One region of the Salipaludibacillus sp. HK11 genome, then DNA from elsewhere that is predicted to be linked to it. Evidence: riboswitches for the same ligand, from Rfam matches in the RefSeq annotation. Region 1 holds a riboswitch; each other region holds the start of a gene.
The links. Region 1 has a riboswitch for thiamine pyrophosphate ahead of thiS (sulfur carrier protein ThiS). Riboswitches for the same ligand answer to the same signal wherever they lie in the genome.
Positions count from the first base shown of each region.

Region 2: it holds a riboswitch for thiamine pyrophosphate, as region 1 does, so the genes downstream of both, tenA (thiaminase II) here and thiS (sulfur carrier protein ThiS) in region 1, are expected to answer to the same signal.
Region 3: it holds a riboswitch for thiamine pyrophosphate, as region 1 does, so the genes downstream of both, thiM (hydroxyethylthiazole kinase) here and thiS (sulfur carrier protein ThiS) in region 1, are expected to answer to the same signal.
Region 4: it holds a riboswitch for thiamine pyrophosphate, as region 1 does, so the genes downstream of both, ACM26V_RS21160 (YkoF family thiamine/hydroxymethylpyrimidine-binding protein) here and thiS (sulfur carrier protein ThiS) in region 1, are expected to answer to the same signal.

Region 1 is NZ_CP181045.1:4,219,871-4,224,989, reverse strand. It holds gene ACM26V_RS20085 (quaternary amine ABC transporter ATP-binding protein) at 1-34, shown strand, start outside; gene ACM26V_RS20080 (ABC transporter permease) at 24-875, shown strand; gene ACM26V_RS20075 (glycine betaine ABC transporter substrate-binding protein) at 980-1,945, shown strand; TPP riboswitch at 2,209-2,321, shown strand; gene thiS (sulfur carrier protein ThiS) at 2,446-2,643, shown strand; gene ACM26V_RS20065 (thiazole synthase) at 2,648-3,430, shown strand; gene thiO (glycine oxidase ThiO) at 3,477-4,589, shown strand; gene ACM26V_RS20055 (DUF4097 family beta strand repeat-containing protein) at 4,694-5,119, opposite strand, start outside.
Region 2 is NZ_CP181045.1:4,886,852-4,891,970, forward strand. It holds gene ACM26V_RS23155 (SpoVR family protein) at 1-636, shown strand, start outside; gene ACM26V_RS23160 (dihydrolipoyl dehydrogenase family protein) at 892-2,319, shown strand; gene tenA (thiaminase II) at 2,372-3,037, opposite strand; TPP riboswitch at 3,159-3,263, opposite strand; gene pgeF (peptidoglycan editing factor PgeF) at 3,463-4,299, opposite strand; gene ACM26V_RS23175 (hypothetical protein) at 4,464-4,646, opposite strand; gene ACM26V_RS23180 (MFS transporter) at 4,727-5,119, opposite strand, start outside.
Region 3 is NZ_CP181045.1:4,589,928-4,595,046, forward strand. It holds gene ade (adenine deaminase) at 1-418, shown strand, start outside; gene thiE (thiamine phosphate synthase) at 533-1,192, opposite strand; gene thiD (bifunctional hydroxymethylpyrimidine kinase/phosphomethylpyrimidine kinase) at 1,186-2,025, opposite strand; gene thiM (hydroxyethylthiazole kinase) at 2,028-2,843, opposite strand; TPP riboswitch at 2,938-3,038, opposite strand; gene recQ (DNA helicase RecQ) at 3,152-5,119, opposite strand, start outside.
Region 4 is NZ_CP181045.1:4,459,235-4,464,353, reverse strand. It holds gene ACM26V_RS21175 (energy-coupling factor transporter transmembrane component T family protein) at 1-69, opposite strand, end outside; gene ACM26V_RS21170 (ABC transporter ATP-binding protein) at 53-1,681, opposite strand; gene ACM26V_RS21165 (ECF transporter S component) at 1,665-2,267, opposite strand; gene ACM26V_RS21160 (YkoF family thiamine/hydroxymethylpyrimidine-binding protein) at 2,285-2,887, opposite strand; TPP riboswitch at 3,071-3,175, opposite strand; gene ACM26V_RS21155 (CGCGG family rSAM-modified RiPP protein) at 3,337-3,594, shown strand; gene ACM26V_RS21150 (hypothetical protein) at 3,879-4,076, opposite strand; gene ACM26V_RS21145 (N-formylglutamate amidohydrolase) at 4,477-5,119, opposite strand, start outside.

The DNA of each region.
Region 1 (5,119 bases):
AGATAGTGAGGTGGAAACAGAAGATGCTCAATAATATAACAGGATTCATACCACAAATTCCAATCGCTGAAGGGACAGCATTCGTTGTTAATTGGCTGACAAGTTGGTTCGCATTTTTATTTAATCCGATTAAAGAACATTTTGGAGATTTCATGGGGTGGACAGCAAGCCTCTTATATAGTATTCCACCAATTATCGTTATTCTTGTCGTCGCATTAGGCGCCTTTCTCATTACCGGGAAAAAATATGGTCTTGCTGCGTTTTCTGTCGTAGGCCTTTGGCTCATATACAACCAAGGCTTATGGGAAGAATTAATGTTTACATTTACTTTAGTCTTTCTTGCAAGTATCTTATCCATTATCATTGGTGTTCCATTTGGAATTTTAATGTCTAAAAGCAGAACAGCCGATGCGCTCATAAGACCAATTCTTGATTTTATGCAAACAATGCCTGCCTTTGTATATTTAATTCCTGCCGTTGCTTTTTTCGGTATTGGTATGGTACCTGGTGTTTTTGCATCATTAATATTCGCAACACCACCAACAGTTCGTTTTACGAATTTAGGTATTCGACAAGTTCCAACTGAACTAGTTGAAGCTTCCGATGCATTTGGTAGTACGGGTGCACAAAAATTATTTAAAGTTGAACTCCCGATGGCTAAAGCAACGATTATGGCAGGAATAAATCAAACAGTGATGCTTGCCCTATCGATGGTTGTTATTGCATCGATGATTGGTGCGCCTGGTCTTGGAAGAGAAGTTCTATCGGCGCTACAGCGTGCACAAGTTGGACCTGGTTTTGTTGCAGGTTTAGGAATAGTTATTTTGGCTATTATCATTGATCGATTCACACAAAATGTGAATACAAAAAAATAATCTTGTGATCGTTAAACGAACACAAGTCCTAATGACGTTGGTACACTTTTCATTTGAAAAGTTTCCATATATATAAAATAGAAAGAAAGAAGGGGATTTAAATTATGATTAAACTTAACTGGAAACGTCTTGGTTTAGCAGCAGGACTTTCATTGTCATTACTAGCAGCAGGATGTGGAGATAATGAAAATGCAAATGAGAATAACGCTAATCTAAATGACGGTAACAATGAAAATGGCAACGAAGAAAATACAGGAAATGCAGATACTGGTGCAAATGTAGGAGAAGGTAAGGAAATTGAATTAGTTTACGTAGAGTGGGATTCTGAAATCGCATCTACCCATGTTATTGGTAAAGTATTTGAAGATCAAGGTTATGATGTTACATTAACTCCGATCGACAACGCAATTATGTGGCAATCCGTTGCTAATGGTGAAACTGACGGAATGGTTGCAGCTTGGTTACCAGCTACACACGGCGACTTATATGACGAATATAGTGATCAATTGGTAGATCTTGGTGAAAACTTAGAAGGTGCTAAAATAGGTTTAGTTGTTCCTGAATATATGGATGCAACTACTATTGATGATCTAGCTGATTTTGCAGATGAGATGGGCAGTTCAATTACCGGAATTGAGCCAGGAGCTGGTGTTGTTCAAGCAGCTGAAAATGCTACTGAAGAATACGAAGGTCTAGCTGGTTGGGATGTTCAAACATCTTCTAGTGGCGCTATGGCTACAGCATTAGGTGAAGCTATTAGCAACGAAGAACCAATTGCGGTGACAGGTTGGACACCTCATTGGAAGTTCGCTTCTTATGATTTGAAATATTTAGAAGATCCTGAAGGTACATTTGGTGATGCTGAAGTTATTAAAACAATGGTTCGTGAAGGACTAGAAGATGATATGCCAAACGCATATACAATCTTGGATCAGTTCAACTGGACTGCTGACGATATGGAAGAAGTTATGCTCGACATGGAAGATGGTACGTCTCCAGAAGATGCAGCAGCTGCATGGGTTGAAGCTAACGAAGATGCAGTAGCAGAATGGATTGAAGGTTTAGAATAATTTAACAACATGAATCTTGAAGCCGAGGATGGATATCCTCGGCTTTTTTGTACGATAAATTATGAGTAAGGAATTTAGATACAAAAACTAGGATTATCGTGCCCTTCAGATGAGAGTGGAAATTTGAAGGGATATGTCACAAAATGCCGCTCCAAATGGGGAAGGCTCTTTGCAGGGAAAACCATCCCCCTTCCGCTTCCCTTTCCATTTCCCATTAAATCATTTACAATACTAACTAGTACAGATGTTAACTAAATTAATAGTTCCATGACTAGGGGTGTTTATCACAACAAACTGAGAAAAAGGTCATTCTGATCCTTTTACCCTTGAACCTGATCTGGCCCATACCAGCGTAGGAAAGTCGATGCAACATATACAGCGATTGCAGCCGTATTCCGTTCACTTATGGGATACGGCTTTTATATCTTTTTGCAACAAGAGAGGAGAGCACTTATGAATCAGTTATATTTATACACAAACCTAGTAGAGGAGAGAATCGTATGAATCTTATTATTAACGGACAAGCGCATGACCTTCAATCCCATACCGTTACAGACGTAATCTCTCATTTCAAACTAAAACCAAATCTTATCATTGTAGAAATGGACGGAGAAATTATTGACCGTGATAATTGGTCCGAAACCGTTTTAAAAGAAGGATCAAAAATAGAGCTAGTTGAATTTATCGCAGGAGGTTGATCACATGAAACGACAAAAGTTAACTATTGCTGGCAAAGAACTTTCATCTCGCTTTTTATTAGGAACCGGACGTTATCCAAATCCTTATGTACAAAATGAAGCGATTCGTGCTTCAGGTACAGATGTGCTTACATTCGCTATTCGCCGAGCAAATTTGGAGTCGCCTGGAGAAGATGCTATTCTTCAACATTTGGAGGAAGACCACTCGTTTACATACCTTCCAAATACTTCTGGTGCGAAAACGGCTGAAGAGGCTGTACGGATTGCCCGCTTAGCCAAAGCATCAGGATTAAGCGATTGGATTAAAATCGAAATTAGTGCAAACGAAAAAACACTACTTCCTGATCCTTTAGAAACATTAAAGGCAACGGAAATCCTTGTTGCTGAAGGATTTACCGTTCTTCCTTATACATCAGATGACCCTGTTTTATGTAAGCGATTAGAAGAAGCAGGGGCAGCGGCAGTGATGCCTGGGGGATCTCCTATTGGTACTGGACTAGGAATATTAAATCCGTATAATTTATCGTTAATTATAGAAGATGCAGAAGTACCGATTATCGTTGATGCTGGATTAGGTTCTGCGATGGATGTCACCCAAGCAATGGAACTTGGTGCAGACGGCGTCCTAATGAATACACCTGTTGCCAAAGCAAAGGATCCTGTGAAGATGGCCCTTGCAATGAAATACGCCATCGAGGCTGGACGTTTATCATATGAAGCGGGAAGAATTCCGAAGAAAAAATACGCCACCGCTTCCAGTGGATTACAGTCATTTATTTCAAAATAGGGTCTACTAAATAACTATTATTGATATGCAAGGAGGAACAACACTTATGAAAGAAGAAATTTTGGTTCTCGGGGGCGGGGTCATTGGATTAGCAACAGCTTTTTCACTAAGTCGCCGTGGCTTTGAAGTAACCGTTCTCGAGAAAAAAGCATGCGGTGGGCAAGCTTCTGGAGCTGCAGCTGGCATGCTCGCTCCATTCTCTGAAATTAGTGAAGATCCAGACCCTTTTTTCGCCTTTTGCTTAGAAAGTTTACGTATGTTCAAGCGGTGGCAACAGGATATCAAAGACGCGTCCGGGATTGATTTTGAATATACAGAGAGCGGTAGTATTCACGCCGTTTATCACGAATCCGACATCCTTTCACTTGAATCACGAATCGACTGGCAAAAGGAGTTTGGATCAGAGGCTGAAATTATTGACGGGGCGCGCTTAGAATCCTTGGAACCAAACCTTTCAGACGAAGTAGTAGCAGCGATCCATTCAAATGAAGAAAGCCATGTCTTCGCTCCTGATTATGTAAAAGCATTAAAGATTGCCTGTGAGAATAATGGCGTCACGATCATCGAAAACACCGGAACGGTGTTGATTGAAAGTTGGCGGTCTGCCCCTGTTCTCAAAACATCCAACGGTCAAACCTACACTGGCGACCGCTTGGTGATTTGCTCAGGAGCTTGGGCACAAGAGCTTGAAGACGTATTTGAGATTCGTCTCCCTGTGTTTCCAATCCGCGGACAAATTTGTGCTTATGAACTTGGGCAAGAAAACGTCAATCATATTGTCACAACGAGCCAAGGGTATCTTGTCCCAAAATCAAATGGAACCTTGGTAAATGGTGCATCTGAGGATATTGCAGGATTTGCAACAGATGTCACTAAAAAAGGTATCGAAAGGCTAGTTAACTGGAATAAACGAATTCTTCCTTTTTTAAAAACAAAGACACCTTTTCATACTTGGGCAGGGCTTCGACCTGCAACACAGGACGGCTTCCCACTGCTAGGACCACTTGACGATTCTCCACACATTATCTTCGCCACTGGTCATTACCGCAATGGTATTTTACTGAGCGCACGCACAGGCGAAGCGGTAGCAGATATCATTTCAGATAATCCGTTAGATTCACCTACACAAGCTGCCTTCCATCCTGAAAGATTTATGTGATACATTTATAAGCAGGTGTCCTTATTCTATAAAGAATTAGGACACCTGCTTATATTTCTTTTCTTCGAGTATATCGCAACTATGAGCTCCCTCGACTTCATTCTCTACTCCAGAAGTGAAACACTGATTGATCCATTTGTACCTTTTGTACTTATTTGATAAGTTCCTTGATTATGAATAGCTGATCCTTCGTTACTCTTCCCAAAGAAATTAGTATCTTTTTCACGGATCCAGTCTAAATCCCCACTAACACTTCCGTTCGTTGTTTTTCCTTCAACAGAAACATCGCTGTCCTGAGGAATTCGCAAAGTCACATTTCCGTTCGTCGTCGCTACGTCCCAGTTCCCATTTACTTCGATGCTTTCGAGATCTATTGTACCATTCGTCGTTTTTATTGTTGCATTACTATAAATATTATTTACCGACACTCTTCCATTTGTTGTCACTGCCTCCACTTCTCCACTGATATTTCGAAGAGAAATCGTTCCATTTGTATTGGAAACGAGTGCATCCCCAGAAATTTCATCCGC
Region 2 (5,119 bases), 670 kb from region 1:
GAAGGATGGGCTAGTTATTGGCATCAGAGAATTGTTCGTGAATTGGACCTACCTACAGATGAGTCGATTGAGTTTGCGAAATTAAATGCTGGTGTTATTCAACCGTCAAAAACTCAAATCAATCCTTATTATCTTGGATTAAAGGTTTTTGAGGACATTGAAGAACGTTATAACAACCCTACGGATGATATGAAAGAAAGACAAGGGATTAAACCAAAAAGTGGTAGGGAGAAAATTTTTGAAGTTCGTGAAATTGAATCTGATCTTTCATTTATTCGAAATTATTTAACGAAAGATTTAGTCTTTCGAGAGGATATGTATTTATTTCAGAAACATGGTCGTGATTATGAAATTGTTGATAAAGAGTGGGAGAATGTTCGTGATCAAATTATTACGAGTAGAGTTAATGGAGGTTTTCCGTATATAACTGTTAAAAATGGGGACTATTTAAAAGCTGGTGAACTGTATTTAAAGCACGAATATGAAGATGTCGAACTTGATACAAAGTATTTAGAAAAAACCTTACCGTACTTATATCAATTATGGGGAAGATCTGTGCATATGGAAAGCGTATTATCAGATAGAGCAATTGTTTTTTGTTATGACGGTAGAAAGATTAGTAAAAGGTATGTATGAAAAAGGGGGCTAGCTGCTTTTGGCTAGCTTCCTTTTAGCTTTATAATGGAGAATAGATGTTACTGTCGGATTTTTAAACACCAAGAGTTAGATCAAATTAAGACCCTTAAGATGAATTAGAGCTGAGTAATATGATAAATTTAATAAAACTATTTCGTTTGTCTATCAAGTAAATAAAAGTAGAGAGCAATCTAAAATAACTTCGAAGTATTTTTAATAAAAGATTGTATTAGTCAGCTGTGAAGGAGAGATAGGATGAAAACATACGATATCATTGTTATCGGTGGAGGTTCTGGTGGATTAACGGTTGCTGCTGGTGCAGCGCAATTTGGCGCAAAAGTTGCGTTAATAGAAAAAAGAAACAGTTTGGGAGGAGACTGCCTCCATTTTGGATGTGTTCCATCAAAAGCATTGATTGCTGTCGCAAATGAGGTTCATCAACTATATCAGTCAGCTGAAGCTTTCGGGGTTTCTGTTTCTGGTAAGCCAAAATGGCAATTAGCAAAAGATCGAGTTCATACAGCAGTATCTATCATCCAGGAAAATGACGGGGAGAAAAGATTTCGTGAATTAGGGGTTGACGTCATGTTTGCTTCCGCGACCTTCCAGGATAGCCATCACATCCAATTATCATCAGGTTCCATCATTGAGGGGAAACGTATAATTATAGCAACGGGATCACGTCCAATAATTCCTGAAGTCGAAGGTATCGAAAATATTCAAATCTTAACGAGTGAGACGGTTTTTGATATGGAGCAATTACCTAAACGAATCGTAATGATGGGAGCAGGACCTATTGGATTAGAATTATCCCAAGCATTAAGCCGGCTAGGATCGAATGTATCCGTCGTTGACAGTTCTGACTTGCTTTTATCAAAAGAAGATGGTGAAGTATCAAATATCTTGCTTAATCAATTGAAAAAAGAACTCGAATTCCTCTCTTCATCAACAGTAGAAAAAGTAATTCAAAGAGATGGCAAGACGTTTGTTCGAGTTAAAGGGCAGCACGCTCGAGAAATTGAGGCGGATGCACTTTTTTTAGCTATTGGTAGAAGACCAAATTCAGATACGCTCAATTTGGAGAAAGCGGGGGTTAATGTAAATCAAAAAGGAGAAATCATTGTTAAAGAGACGATGCAAACTTCTGAGCCACACATCTACGCTTTAGGGGACGTTAATGGTGCTTTTCCATTTACACATGGTGCCTCCCATGAGGGGAAAGTTGTCGTTGCTAATGCAGTATTCGGTTTAAAGAGAAAGGTTTCTTATGAAAATGTTCCATGGGTTTATTATACAGATCCAGAAATCTTTCATTTAGGAATGACGGAAAGCGAAGTGAAAGAACAGAGAGGTAGTAATTATAAAGTCTACCGCATGGACCATAATCATGTTGATCGGATGATTGCCGAAATGGACAACCAGTCGATGATAAAAATCATTACGGACAACAAGGGAATGATTCTAGGTGCTCATGGTGTAGGAGGTAATGTGAGTGATTGGATGCAACAGCTAGTTTATATGAAAACGAATGGAGAATCAGTGAAAAAAATCTCGAACAGCGTATATCCTTATCCTTCAAGAAGTGAAATTGTAAAAAATGCTGGTGACTTATATTGGAGAGAGAAGTTGTTCGGAAGCTCACTTTCAAAAATGATGAGCCAATATGTCTCTTGGTTTAGATAGTTTTAAGGGAGTAAAAAATGGGTGCGATTTAGGCACCCACATCGCGAAAGACTTATAATGGCCACGTTTGTTTCGTATATGCCATATCAAAAAACATGTATTCCATGCGACACCCCATTAAAAAGTGGGTTCTCATTTTAGCACGATCACTTTCAGTTGCTTCTTCAGCTAGGCGATCTAACCAATCGATTGTCTTTGTAATTCTTGGCATTTCTTGAGCTCCGTAGAAAGAGATCCAAGGATAAAAGGGATGATCAGGGCTTGGCTTTACTTCTTTCATGATTCTTTCACCAATATACAAATAAACCCAGGGACATGGGAGGGCAACAGCCAAAGATTCAGCTAAAGAGCCATTCGACGCAACTTGCAACATATATTGGCTGTAATGATGGGCCGTCGGAGCAAGAGTCTCTCCTTTTAAGTCTTTATAATCAACGCCAGCTTGCTCACAGAAATTATTGTGTGGGTGAGTTTCGTCGTTTAAAATAAAAGCGATGCCTTCGTTTAATAAGGCCATATCATCGCGGTTGTTACATTTTGCCATGGTTAGAGCACGTGTTTGAATCATTGCATTTAAGTACTCGTAGTCTTGTTTAACATAGTGAATGAGCTGACCTTTCTCAAGATTCCCCTCTGCAATCCCTTGAACAAAAGGGTGTTCATAGCATGCTTTAAATAGTGATTCTGTTTCGTTTCGTAAATCCTGTGTAAAACTCATGTCAGTTGCCTCCTTATTTTTAGAAGAACCACTCTGATGAGGGAAAGGTGGATAAATAAAAAACGCCAATCCATTGAAGGAATGACGTTAACAGTCTCATTATTGTTTGTAAAACAAAATTAAGAGATTCACGCCACTTCCCTACGCTAGTATGAACTAGATCAGGTTCTAAGGGATCAAGAAAGAATCTTGTCTCAGCCATAAAATGGCACCCCTAGTGGAACTTGTTATGAAATTATACTAATCGTAACACCATTTTTTGGTAATATCAAGGATTATCATCAAGTATAGTGAAAATACTGAATCTTCTCCAATGACATATCTGAATTATTCTTGAAACAGCACTTGAGCAGAAAGCGAGCCAATTAGGGAAAGAAACAGTGAGAAACGGTCCGAATGTGTGAGGGAGACATATACTCAATTTTCTATTTATATTGATTATAGAAGCCAATATAGCTGATCATTCTTCCTGTTTTTCCTTGATCAGCGCGATGAGAGAAAAACAGGTCGTTGTCACAACTCGTGCAAAAGTTGGACGTGAGAAGGTGATCTTCTTGAATGCCAGCATGTAAAAGTAGTAAATAATTGACGGACTTTAAATCAAGGCGATACTGCCCATCACTTATTTGTTCATAAGGAGAGGTAGTGAATGATACAGCCTCTAGAACTTTATCTACTTCATTAATTACGTGGTCATCAACAATATAACAGCATTGGTTAATCGATGGTCCAATTGTTACATAAATCTCTGATGGAGGAATTTTCTCCATCATATCCCATAGCTGAACCATCTTTCCCGAAATATTCTTAACAGTACCTTTCCAACCTGCGTGAGCAATGCCAATCATGTGATAATTAGGAGCGAAAAAATAAACTGGTACACAATCTGCGTAACATAACGTAAGTAATATATCTTTTTGATTCGTATAGAAGCCGTCGGTTCCTTTAATACTATCGTTATAATCATCAACTCCAGATCCAGTCAGGACGCTTGAAACTTTAACAATTTGATCTTCATGAACTTGATCTGCACATACCCAATTTTCTAGTGAGAAACCAAGTTGATCTGCTAGTTGTTGGCGATTGGTAATGACATTGTGACCCTCGTCGCCAACATGTAAACCGAAATTATTTGATTTATAAGGGAAATGACTTGTGCCACCATGCTTAGTTGTGAAACCGGCAACGAGCTCGGGATTTATTTTTGTCCAATCTTTAATAGTTAGTGTTGAATCGGTTGTTTGGATAAAGGATTCATCCATAAATACCCCTCCATTTTGTAACTGTGAAGAATTAGTTTACTATCCATTCCTCATCATTATATAATACGAAATTTGAATATAAAAGTTCTGAGTAGAAGCAAAATTGTACATCTGTGAATACAAAAGAGCCCCTTATTTCAGGAGCTCTAAACATAATAGGTTTGCTACGATTTATCTTTAGGTTGATACATTTCATATGCTTTTGGTGTTTCTTTCTCTGTCACTCGTTTTGTAGATTTCTTTAATTTATATACCGTGAACGAGGCAGCAATAAAAACGAAGATCATAAAAATGTATGCATAACCCATTCCACCTTCTGATGGATCAGGGATCGTAAATAAATCCATGTTTCCCACAGCCTTTCACATAATAATAAGTATTAATAGTAATTATAGCAAGTTCTCAATAAGATTTCACCAAAGACGTATTATAAAGATGATTCTTTCTTATATGGTTTAGGAGACATTAAACTAGCGATGATTCCTAATGCAGGAAACACCATCATAAATATCAAGATTTCTTGATAACCACCAAACCAATCATATGCAATTCCAAACGGTAGTGGTCCGAATGCAGATGCTGATACAGTAACTGTCGTTGCAACTCCCTTAATACTACCTATGTGCTGTCGGCCAAAATAATCAGGGAACACCATAGATACAACAATTCGTTCGATACCCCCGATGAAGCCCCAAAGTATACCAAATGCGATGGCCCAAACAAAAGAATCTGTAAAGTACAAAGTAATGATGAAGATGAATTGACCAAAGAAAACAAAAGCGAACATGTAATGAATTTTCACTTTTTCAAGAATAAAACC
Region 3 (5,119 bases), 370 kb from region 1:
TATCGGTTTGGGGTTTATTCAAGGACTCGGTTTTTCAGAAGGGGCTATTGCGTTAACCGTCGCCCATGACTCACACAATTTAGTTACAGCGGGTACTAATGATGAAGACATGCTTAAAGCAATAGAAGAAGTAGCGAAAATACGTGGAGGTATGGTGCTAGTGAAAGCGGGCGAAGTGGTTGCGAGTTTGCAACTAAACATTGCTGGTCTTATGTCTTCAGGAATTACCAACGATGCATATAAAGGGATGAAGCAATTAGACGAAGGGCTGAAAAAGCTAGGATTTGAAGGTGATTTTAACCCCTTTTCCGCGTTATCATTCATGTGCTTACCAGTTATTCCAGAATTAAAATTAACCGATCTAGGTTACTTTGATGGCATTGCTGGGGAACATATCCCGTTGGAAGTCAAATTATAGCTGGCGACGTAATGGTTCATCTTCTTTGCTGAAGATGAGCCATTTTTGGCATTTTAGGGGTGGCTATGCACAAAAAACCTAACAGATATTTTGTTAGGCTTTTTAATGATTTAGTTAAAGGTCTTCTAGTTCCAACCTAAACTGTTCAGCAGCATGCTTTGCTGAAGTCGCCGAAGCGATCGCAGAAATAACTGAAACACCGTCAGCCCCAGCCTGTGCGATCCCTCTAGTACGGTGAATATCAATGCCACCAATCGCAACGATTGGAATAGTAATCCCCTCTTCACGCATTGCAGAAATCATCTCTGGTCCACATGCCTCTTCAGCATCTGCCTTGGAATTGGTTGGGTACATGGGACCTACTCCAATATAATCAGCCCCATCTTTGACGGCCTGCTTTGCTTCAGCAATTGTATGAGCTGAAATACCAAGGATCTTATTATCGCCTATTTTCTCCCTTACGAAAGGCCCGTTTGCGTCAGTTTGTCCGACATGAACGCCATCAGCTCCAATTTCCAATGCTAATTCAACATCATCATTTATAATGAAAGGAATCTGATTAGCTTGACAAATCTGTTTCAATTTAAGAGCCATCTCCCGTTTGGACCGGCCTGTTAGCGATGCGTCCCCTTTTTCTCGGAATTGGAAAAGAGTGATCCCACCAGAAATAGCTTCGGATAACACTTCTGGTAGCGGTTTGTTAACATTATTTGTTCCACTTATGAAGTAGAGCTTCAGCGCGTTTTTTATAAAAAGATTATTTCGATCTACCATTCTGTTTCTACCTTCATTTCATTTAGAGATTCTTGGTAAATACGATGAGCAGCATGGTAGGTGGACCCTGGACCTTTTCCTAGAGAATAACCGTGTTCAATCGCTATATGAATAAATCGCTTTGCTTCACGGACAGCTTGTTTCAATGGAAGTCCTTTTGCCAAATTGGCAGCAATTGCTGCGGAATACGTGCACCCTGTTCCGTGAGTATGTTCTGTTTTGATAAATGGAACAGAAAAAAAGTGAAAATTTTGTCCGTCATAAAAGATATCAACAATGTTTTCAGCAGTGTCATCTTCGCTGTGCCCACCTTTGAGTAAAACGGATTGAGCACCCATGTTGAACATTTCCTTCACAGCTTTTTTTCTTTCGTCTAAAGTCGTAAGCGGCATATTTGTGATCTCTTTTGCTTCAGGAATATTTGGTGTAATAATTGTCGCTTTTGGAATTAAATTATTAATTAACGCGTCCATAGCTTCTGGATGTAATAATTTGGCGCCTGAAGTTGATACCATAACAGGGTCAACAACAAGTGATGACCACTTATATTCAATCGCTTTATCTACGACGATATTAATTCGTTCCTTATCAAACAACATTCCTGTTTTTACCGCATCAGCACCGATATCTTCCATTACTGAAGTGATTTGTTGTGCAACACCCTTTGGATCAACGGGATAAACTCCTTGAACTCCAACGCTATTTTGAGCCGTAATTGCAGTGATCGCGGACATTCCAAACACGTTTAATTCTTGAAATGTTTTTATATCTGCTTGAATACCAGCACCGCCTCCGCTGTCAGAACCGGCAATTGTTAATACTTTTGGTGTCATAGTCATTTTCCCTCCATGATGGACTTGTTGAAGTTAGCCCAATGATCGATTTGTCCAGAAGTTAATTGGTATAGGGCATCGATAAAGTGGACTTGGAAATGACCAGGTCCCATATTGGGTTCTTTTTCAGCCGCAACCTGAGCGCTAATGCCATAAAATGCGACTGCGCAAGTGACTGCCTCCAATAGATCATCGTGAACAGAGATGAAAGCTCCGACAACGGAACTTAATAAACAACCTGCTCCTGTTATTTTTGATTGGAGAAAATGACCGTTGTCGACGGTATAGACTCTGTCACCGTCAGTAATAACATCTGATTCGCCGGTCAAAGCGACGATTGTACCCCATGTTTTCGCAACTTCTTTAGCAATTGCAACGGTGTCATTCATCTTGGCGGTAGAGTCGACGCCACGCATTTCAACAGAATGATCAATCAAATTGGCAATCTCCCCACCGTTTCCGCGAATAACTGCGATGTTTAATTCGGTTAGTAATTTTTTAGCAGATTCGGTCCTAAATGGCGTGGCACCAACTCCAACGGGATCAAGTACAATTGGCGTACTTGCTAGATTTGCAGCTTTTCCGGCTAAGAGCATCGCTTCTACTTCTTGCTTCGTAAGTGTTCCTATGTTCAAAACTAATGCCTGTGCAACCTTTGCCATATTCTCAACTTCTTCTTTGGCATAAGCCATAACAGGGCTAGCTCCAATCGCGTAAAGTCCATTTGCTGTAAAGTTAGTAACAACGACATTCGTAATATTGTGTATGAGCGGTGAGGTGTCTTGAATTTTCGTTCGTAACGTGTGAATCGGTAGCATAATCGTCTTCCTTTCTGAAAAAAAGTGAGATTTTAGAAAATAAAAAAGCGCTGCTCCAAATGGAACCGCGCTGATTTGACCTACTAGATCAATTTATCGCTGTGTTCCACTTTCCTCCGCTGGTACCATCCAGATCAGGTTCAAAGGGATCAAGCAAAGCTTTGTCTCAGCCAATTGGCACCCCTAGTGGTTAACTATTTACTTATTTCTTATTTTCATTTTATCACAAATAAAACGGTAAATCATGGAGAACGCATGGTAGGTAGCGAATTATCAGTAGGAAGGAGCTGCCGTATAGGCTTTCCTGTCTATCCCTTGACTAAGTAATCATTAACAAACACGCGAATCGTAAAGTAATCAATTTCTTCTGAGAGAGCTTCTTTGATTGGTTTCATACCATTTTCAAGTCCGATTTGATCTACTACTTCCTTTATTTGAGCTATATGCTCTGGTTTGACTAGGCGATCGAAATCGACGGCAATTCCATCGTCTGCCGCTTGGAGAAGGTGACTTTGAATCGTTGTGTATTTCACATTGCGAGCTGCACAGATTTGTTCGATGGTGTAACCTTCATTAAATAATTCGATTGTTTTCAAAAAGCTAGGAGTCTTATCTTTTTTGTTGCCAATTCCGTCAGTTTGCTTTTGTTCGTAATTTTTTAAACGACTTGGTAAGTCGAACGATTTCTTTTCATCTGGATTTGCATGCAAAAATTCTGCAATAGCTTGCAAAAAGTGTTCGCCATACGAATCTACTTTCATTTGACCGACACCTTTTACTTCCAGTAAATCTTCTTTCGTTTCAGGAAGCTTTGCGCATAAATCATTTAGAGTCTGATCTGAAAAGACCATGTATGGTGCAACTTGATGCTGTTTTGCTAAGGAAGTACGAAGCCCTCGTAGCGTCTCAAAAAGAGGGTGTTGTTTGGCAAGGACCGTCGTCTGTTTCGCTTGTTTCTTTTCGACTTTGATTTCGCCTTTTAACACCGGGATAGTATTTTCAGTAAGCTGTAAGACTGGGTAATTTCCACCACTCATTTTTAAAAATTGAGAGGCAACGAGGTAATCGATAAACTGACTAACCTCTTTTTGTGTGCGATCTTTCAACAATCCGTATGTAGATAATTTAGTGAAAGAGAAATCTTTCATCTTTTTATTCGCGGAGCCTACGAGAACTTGAGCTACCATTGTTTTACCAAAACGCTCGTTCATCCGTTTAATACAAGAGAAAACCATCTGTGCTTCTTTTGTGACGTCTACCGTGTTTCGGTTGTCGACACATTCTGAACAACGTCCACAAGGTTTGATATCACTGTCACTAAAATATTCGAGGATATAAGCTTGCAAACAATTTTCTGTATGGCAGTAATTGACAATGGCTTGAAGTTTAGTATATTCATTTTCTTTTCGGTCGTCTGCCATTGTTGATTGATCGATGAGAAATTGTTGGATGCGAATATCTTGAGGTGTAAACAAGAGGATACATTCACTGTCTTCACCATCACGGCCTGCACGACCTGCTTCTTGATAATAACTTTCGATGTTCCTTGGCATTTGTGCATGTATGACGAAGCGAACGTTGGATTTGTTAATCCCCATACCAAAGGCGTTTGTTGCCACCATGACTTGCGTTTCATCATAAACGAATGACTCTTGCATCTGTCGGCGTTCGTCTGTTGTTAATCCCCCATGATATTTGCCAACGGAGATTCCCAAGCGTGTCAATTTTTCATGGAGACGTTCGACTTCTTTTCTAGTGGCAGCATAGATGATGCCTGAATAACGATTATTTCGTTTCATATAATCTTTAATGTATTTGTCACGATCCATCCCCTTAACGACATGAAATGAAAGATTTTCTCTTGCAAATCCCGTTTGAACAACGTTTTTTGGTGAAATAGATAAAGCTTGGCATATGTCTTCTGTGACCTCTGGCGTAGCCGTCGCTGTTAGGGCTAAGACTGCTGGTTGACCAGGCAGTTGCTGGATCAGACTTGGAATTTTCAGATAGCTAGGTCGGAAATCATGACCCCATTGGGATAAGCAATGAGCTTCGTCAACAGCGATTAATGAAATAGGTAAAGATTGAAGCATTTGTAAAAATCCAGCTGATTCTAATCTCTCGGGAGCGACATAAACAAGCTTGTGAATTCCATGGCGGATTCCATCAATTCTTTCACGAACTTCTTCGTGATGGAGCGAGCTATTAATAAATGTCGAGTCAATCCCAACTTCTTGAAGCTCATCGACTTGATCTTTCATTAGTGAAATGAGCGG
Region 4 (5,119 bases), 240 kb from region 1:
AAAACTTAGTAACACACCAGGAACAAGGATCGCTACCATTTTTAACGCCGGGTTAACGGACGAGATCATACACTTCACCTACTTCATTTTTTTCAGAGTCTATGTTCCGAATACGATATGGTCGACGTAACCTAGCTTGTTTAAGTAAACCTGTTTTCTTCCATAAGTCCTCGGGATGACCATGAAAAACAATATTTCCACCATCTAATACAAACGTTCTTTCACAATACTGATCGACTAAATCCATGTCATGAGTGACGAAAACAATCGTTGTTCCTTTTTCTTTTAGTTCAATAATAATGTTCATTAACTCTACTGTTGTTTTTGCATCTTGGCCAAACGTCGGTTCATCAAATAACAACAGTTCAGGCGTTTCATCAAGCATCGTCGCCACACTAAGTCGACGTTTTTGACCTCCACTTAATGAGAACGGATTGCTCCATTGGTGGTTCAATAGTTGAAAATGCGCTAAAAGCGTATCTATCTTGCCATTCATTTTCTCTACATCCATGTCGTTCAATTTCATACCAAAGGCTACTTCATCATAAACCGTATCAGTAATAAATTGATGTTCCGGATTTTGAAAAACAAACCCCATCTTCTGCCTAAGATCCTGCTCGCTCCATTGTTTTAAAGGCTGTTTCAAGAATTCAATTTCCCCTTGAGTAGGTGTAAGAATCCCTGCCATCAATTGAAGGAGCGTCGATTTCCCAGCACCATTTTCACCGACGACTGCGATGAACTCGCCTTTTTGTATCGATAAATTAATTTTGTCTAAAATTAATTTTTTCTTTCGTCTAAACGTTAGGTTTGTTAATGATAGGCTTTGTTCGAGAAACTTTTTCGATTGATCAACTCGATTTCCGATTTCGCTAGTCATAACTGTTTTATCTCGTTTAGGAATATGAATTCCTTGTGCAATTAATATATCAGAATTCTCATTGAATACTTGATCTGGTTTACCATCAACAATCAACTTGCCTTCATTGCTGAGCGCAAGAACATTGTCTGTGTATGGAATCCAATCGTCAAGTTGGTGTTCAATAATAAATACAGACATTCCTCGCTCTTTTTGCAACTGAGCAACTAACTCAATAAATTCTATGCTAGAAACAGGATCCAGGTTTGCTGTTGGTTCATCTAAAATGAGTAACTCTGGCTCTAACAATAGAACGGAAGCTAGTGCAACCTTTTGCTTTTGTCCTCCTGAAAGCTCGTGAATAGCTCGTTCCTTTAAATCAGTTAATCCTACAGCTTCAAGAATAGTATCCATACGTTTTGACATCTCACTTTGAGGGATGCGAATGTTTTCCATTGTAAAGGCCAATTCATTTTCAACAGTTATCATACAAAACTGACTTTCAGGATCTTGAAAGACAATGCCAATTTTTTGGTTAAGCTCACCTTTTTCAAATTGATTAATATTTTTTTCTCGGTAAAGCACAGTTCCCATTGAATAACCTTCCACCGCTTCAGGATAAAGGCCATTTAAACAAAGAGATATGGTGCTTTTACCAGAACCACTTGCCCCAAGAAGGAGCGTTACTTCTCCTTCATAAATAGCGAAGCTGACATTATCTATCAGCGAGGATTGTTGATTTTTTTCATAATCGAACGATAGGTTTTCTACGCGAATGAGTGGCTGAGGTTGCTCAATGCTCAAGTTATGCTGACTTTTCACGTTTTTCTTGCCACTCCTTTCCTAGTGCGTACCCACGAAGAACCCCTGTTTGCGCTAACTGATCACTAATATACTTACCTAACACACCGGCTAACAAAGCACCACTAATGATTCGCACAACTAACGTCGCTACGATTAATTCAGGTGCCAGCGCCGCTAGCCCTGAATTGAACCATCCCCACACGTAACTGAACATTGCAGCAGACATTCCAGCAAGTATAAGCACAGAAAGTGAAAAATTACGATATCTAGTTGCCAAGAAAACAACCTCGGCACCAAGTCCTTGAATCGCGGCTGAAATAATTAACTGCGGACCAGCTGGACTACCAATCAGTACTTGAACAGTTCCAGCAATTAACTCCGGCCAAAAAGCAGCGCCTGGTTTTCTTATCACATAGGCGCCAATAATCGAAACGATGAACCAGATGCCAAAGATCACTTCATAACCAAATGGCGCTAGACCAAATGGTGTGAGAAAATTCCTTAACCCTTGCCCGAAAAAGAAAAATAGCAAATAAATAACAGCAAAGACAACGCCAAATATCGACATTAAGACGATTTCTTTCAATTTCCATTGCTTCATCATCGTTGCGATCCCCTCTCCTATTTATCTTTCTTCGATGGACTGTTCGCAGAAATTGCAGCAGTCATTGTGACATGACTATGATCTTTCGTTTTTGACGCACGAGCGAATACCTCTTCAAGGGTATTAAATACATCGTTTGCATCTCCATCTAATCGCGAAGCATAATGAACACCCTTCGTAAACGTACCATGCTTTTTTGCGACATCAACTTGATCTGCGATAACTTGCATATAATCAGGATTATTCATTGGATATAATGCGAACTGGGTCGCCACTGTCACTTTTTCAATTACCGATTTCGCTTCATTCAGGCGTTTATCATCCTCTGACATATATGTGTCACCATCTGAATCACCTGGGCACCCTATCGAAAATGTCCCGTTAAAAACGACATGGACTCCCGTTTTAGCGGCATGAATAAAAATCGCTTTTACCACATCAAACACGTGCTCACTTCGTCCGCGTATACATGTACTCACATCATCAGTTACTTGCCACACTTTTGAACTGTCTACCTCTTCTAATGCTTTCTTTATCACGTCTACAAAATTATCCGTCATTGGATATATCGAGAAACGACACCCGACAATTCGACTTGTTCCACAGCTTAAACCTTGCATATTCTGAATCCTCCTCTATCAATATTGGTAATCAATATGTAAACCGGTGATTCGCTCTCAATGGGAATCTCATAACTTTTAGTAATCATCCAACTCAATCATTTTAGGCAAACAAAAACTGCACCTCCCAGTTAGGAAGATGCAGAAAAGGTTCATGTAGGTTTGAAAAAACATCAGGCTACACGTTGCTCACCTGCACTTCCCCACGCTAGTATTAACTAGATCAGGTCCAAAGGGTTAACAGGAATTTCACCAGTCTCTCAGCATATAGCACCCCTAGTGCGAACACGGTTATCATATTGTTGATTCTATTGTAACTGTAATAGTTACAATTTGTAAATACCATATTTGTAATGTGTATATTGATTGTGATGATTTATATCACTGACATAAGCGACATTTGTAGTTTAAAATGTGGTAAATGAGCCTTTTGAAAGGGGACTTCACTTATGGAATATAAAGATTGGTCAGCAAGTTTGGAGCACGAAGAGTACGCAGAAAACCGAGATCTTGTTATCCGACATGCCTTCGAAGCAATTGATGAAACAGTCGAAGGTTGTTACGTAAATCTCGTCACACCGGATGTTTTTGGAAATCCAGAAAGTTATTTATCTTTAATGATTCATGATAAATACGGTGACACCGTTGAAATGAAGTACATTGATCAGTGTGGGTGCGGAGGGTATGTATTGAGAGTATATAAGTAGGTCGCATTCGCTACTTCGCGTGAAGATTTTGGTAGTAAATCAGTTACGGTTTTAGTTGGAATTTGTTATCCGTAGGAAAAGGAAGTCTATGTGTTGGAATCAGTCTATTATGTGTCGTAATTACTCTTTTACCTGTTGGATCTGAAGCTCTATCTATCGTAATCAAAACCTTCCCACAACAAAAATGACGTATCAAATTGTTATCAATTTCACACGTCATTTTTCAAATTTTTTGTCTTCCTTGGTTTTCAAAGACACTATTTATTCTAACACGATGACGCTAATTATCTGGCTATATACGACTTACATTCAGGGCATAACGACTTCATATAATCATTAGGGATTGGATATTCACATTTGTCACATTTTCTTTGTGGGTCGACAGCTTCTCCGATATCTGACTTATTATTTCTGTAGCTTGAAACAATGAAGATAATTAAAAGTACTACGACAATACCGAGAATAATAGCTAACGTTGACATAAAATCATCTCCCCATTATTTTTAAAAAATAAATGATGATGAATGACCGCAGCTGCTGATTATTGTTTAAAAATATATCGAAAAGTGACTTGGAATTTCCCCTCCCTCATAGAATAGACTCTTGATACACATCCCCTCCTTTAAAACTTATCAAACTAGTTTTTTCACTTTTCATAAAATTGACACATTTATAGCCCATCACTTAAAATATCTTATAATGAATCTACGTATGGCTAATTATATTTTTGTGCATAGAAGCCGTGTAACTTCCACTCGCTTTCCACTACCAAGAAATTGAGTGTCCTCATGGGGAATCAGCTGCTTTATTCGCTATTCTATAATATGCTTTAGAAATTTTATCATGCATTGTTCATTCATCTACACTACTTCATAATGATATTTATAATGCTGCTTTCCCTGGGTGTACGTCCTTGACTAGTTCGGAAAAAACATCGTAAAGAAGATTCCTAAATTCAACTAATTTGACCTGTTGTAAATCATTAGGACGAAGCGATATTAACGACGGTGGCGGCAAATATAACACTCGATTAACTTCTAATTGGATCCAAGGAACCTTCCCAATATTTCCGTGGAGGCGGGTGACATGCCCGCCTTTAAACGGATCATTCATCGTTACAAATTCCCTGTTATTAGCTTTATACATGTGGAATTTCGCTTCTAACAATTCTTTAAAGTGCACCATCATTTCCATCGGTGCCGTCAAAGCCTCATCACATAGGTCACCTTCATCATTCCCACGGTTACCAATACAAAATAAAGGCCGATTTTCCCAGTTCACCCCTTTTTTTCCAGGTCCATAGTCCAGCATTGAATGACAATCTACTGCTAATTTCACATCTGGATTTTCAGCAGCTTTAATAAGTTTTTGATGATATGGCAAATAATATTTATCAATCAATGCTTCTCGTTCCCCGTCACTGAGACCTGATGGAGAATCCCATACCATTTTTCCCTCTACCGTCATAGTTTTAACAATACCATCAGTGTTTTCCGGAGGTAAGTCTGTAAGGTCGCGATTCATG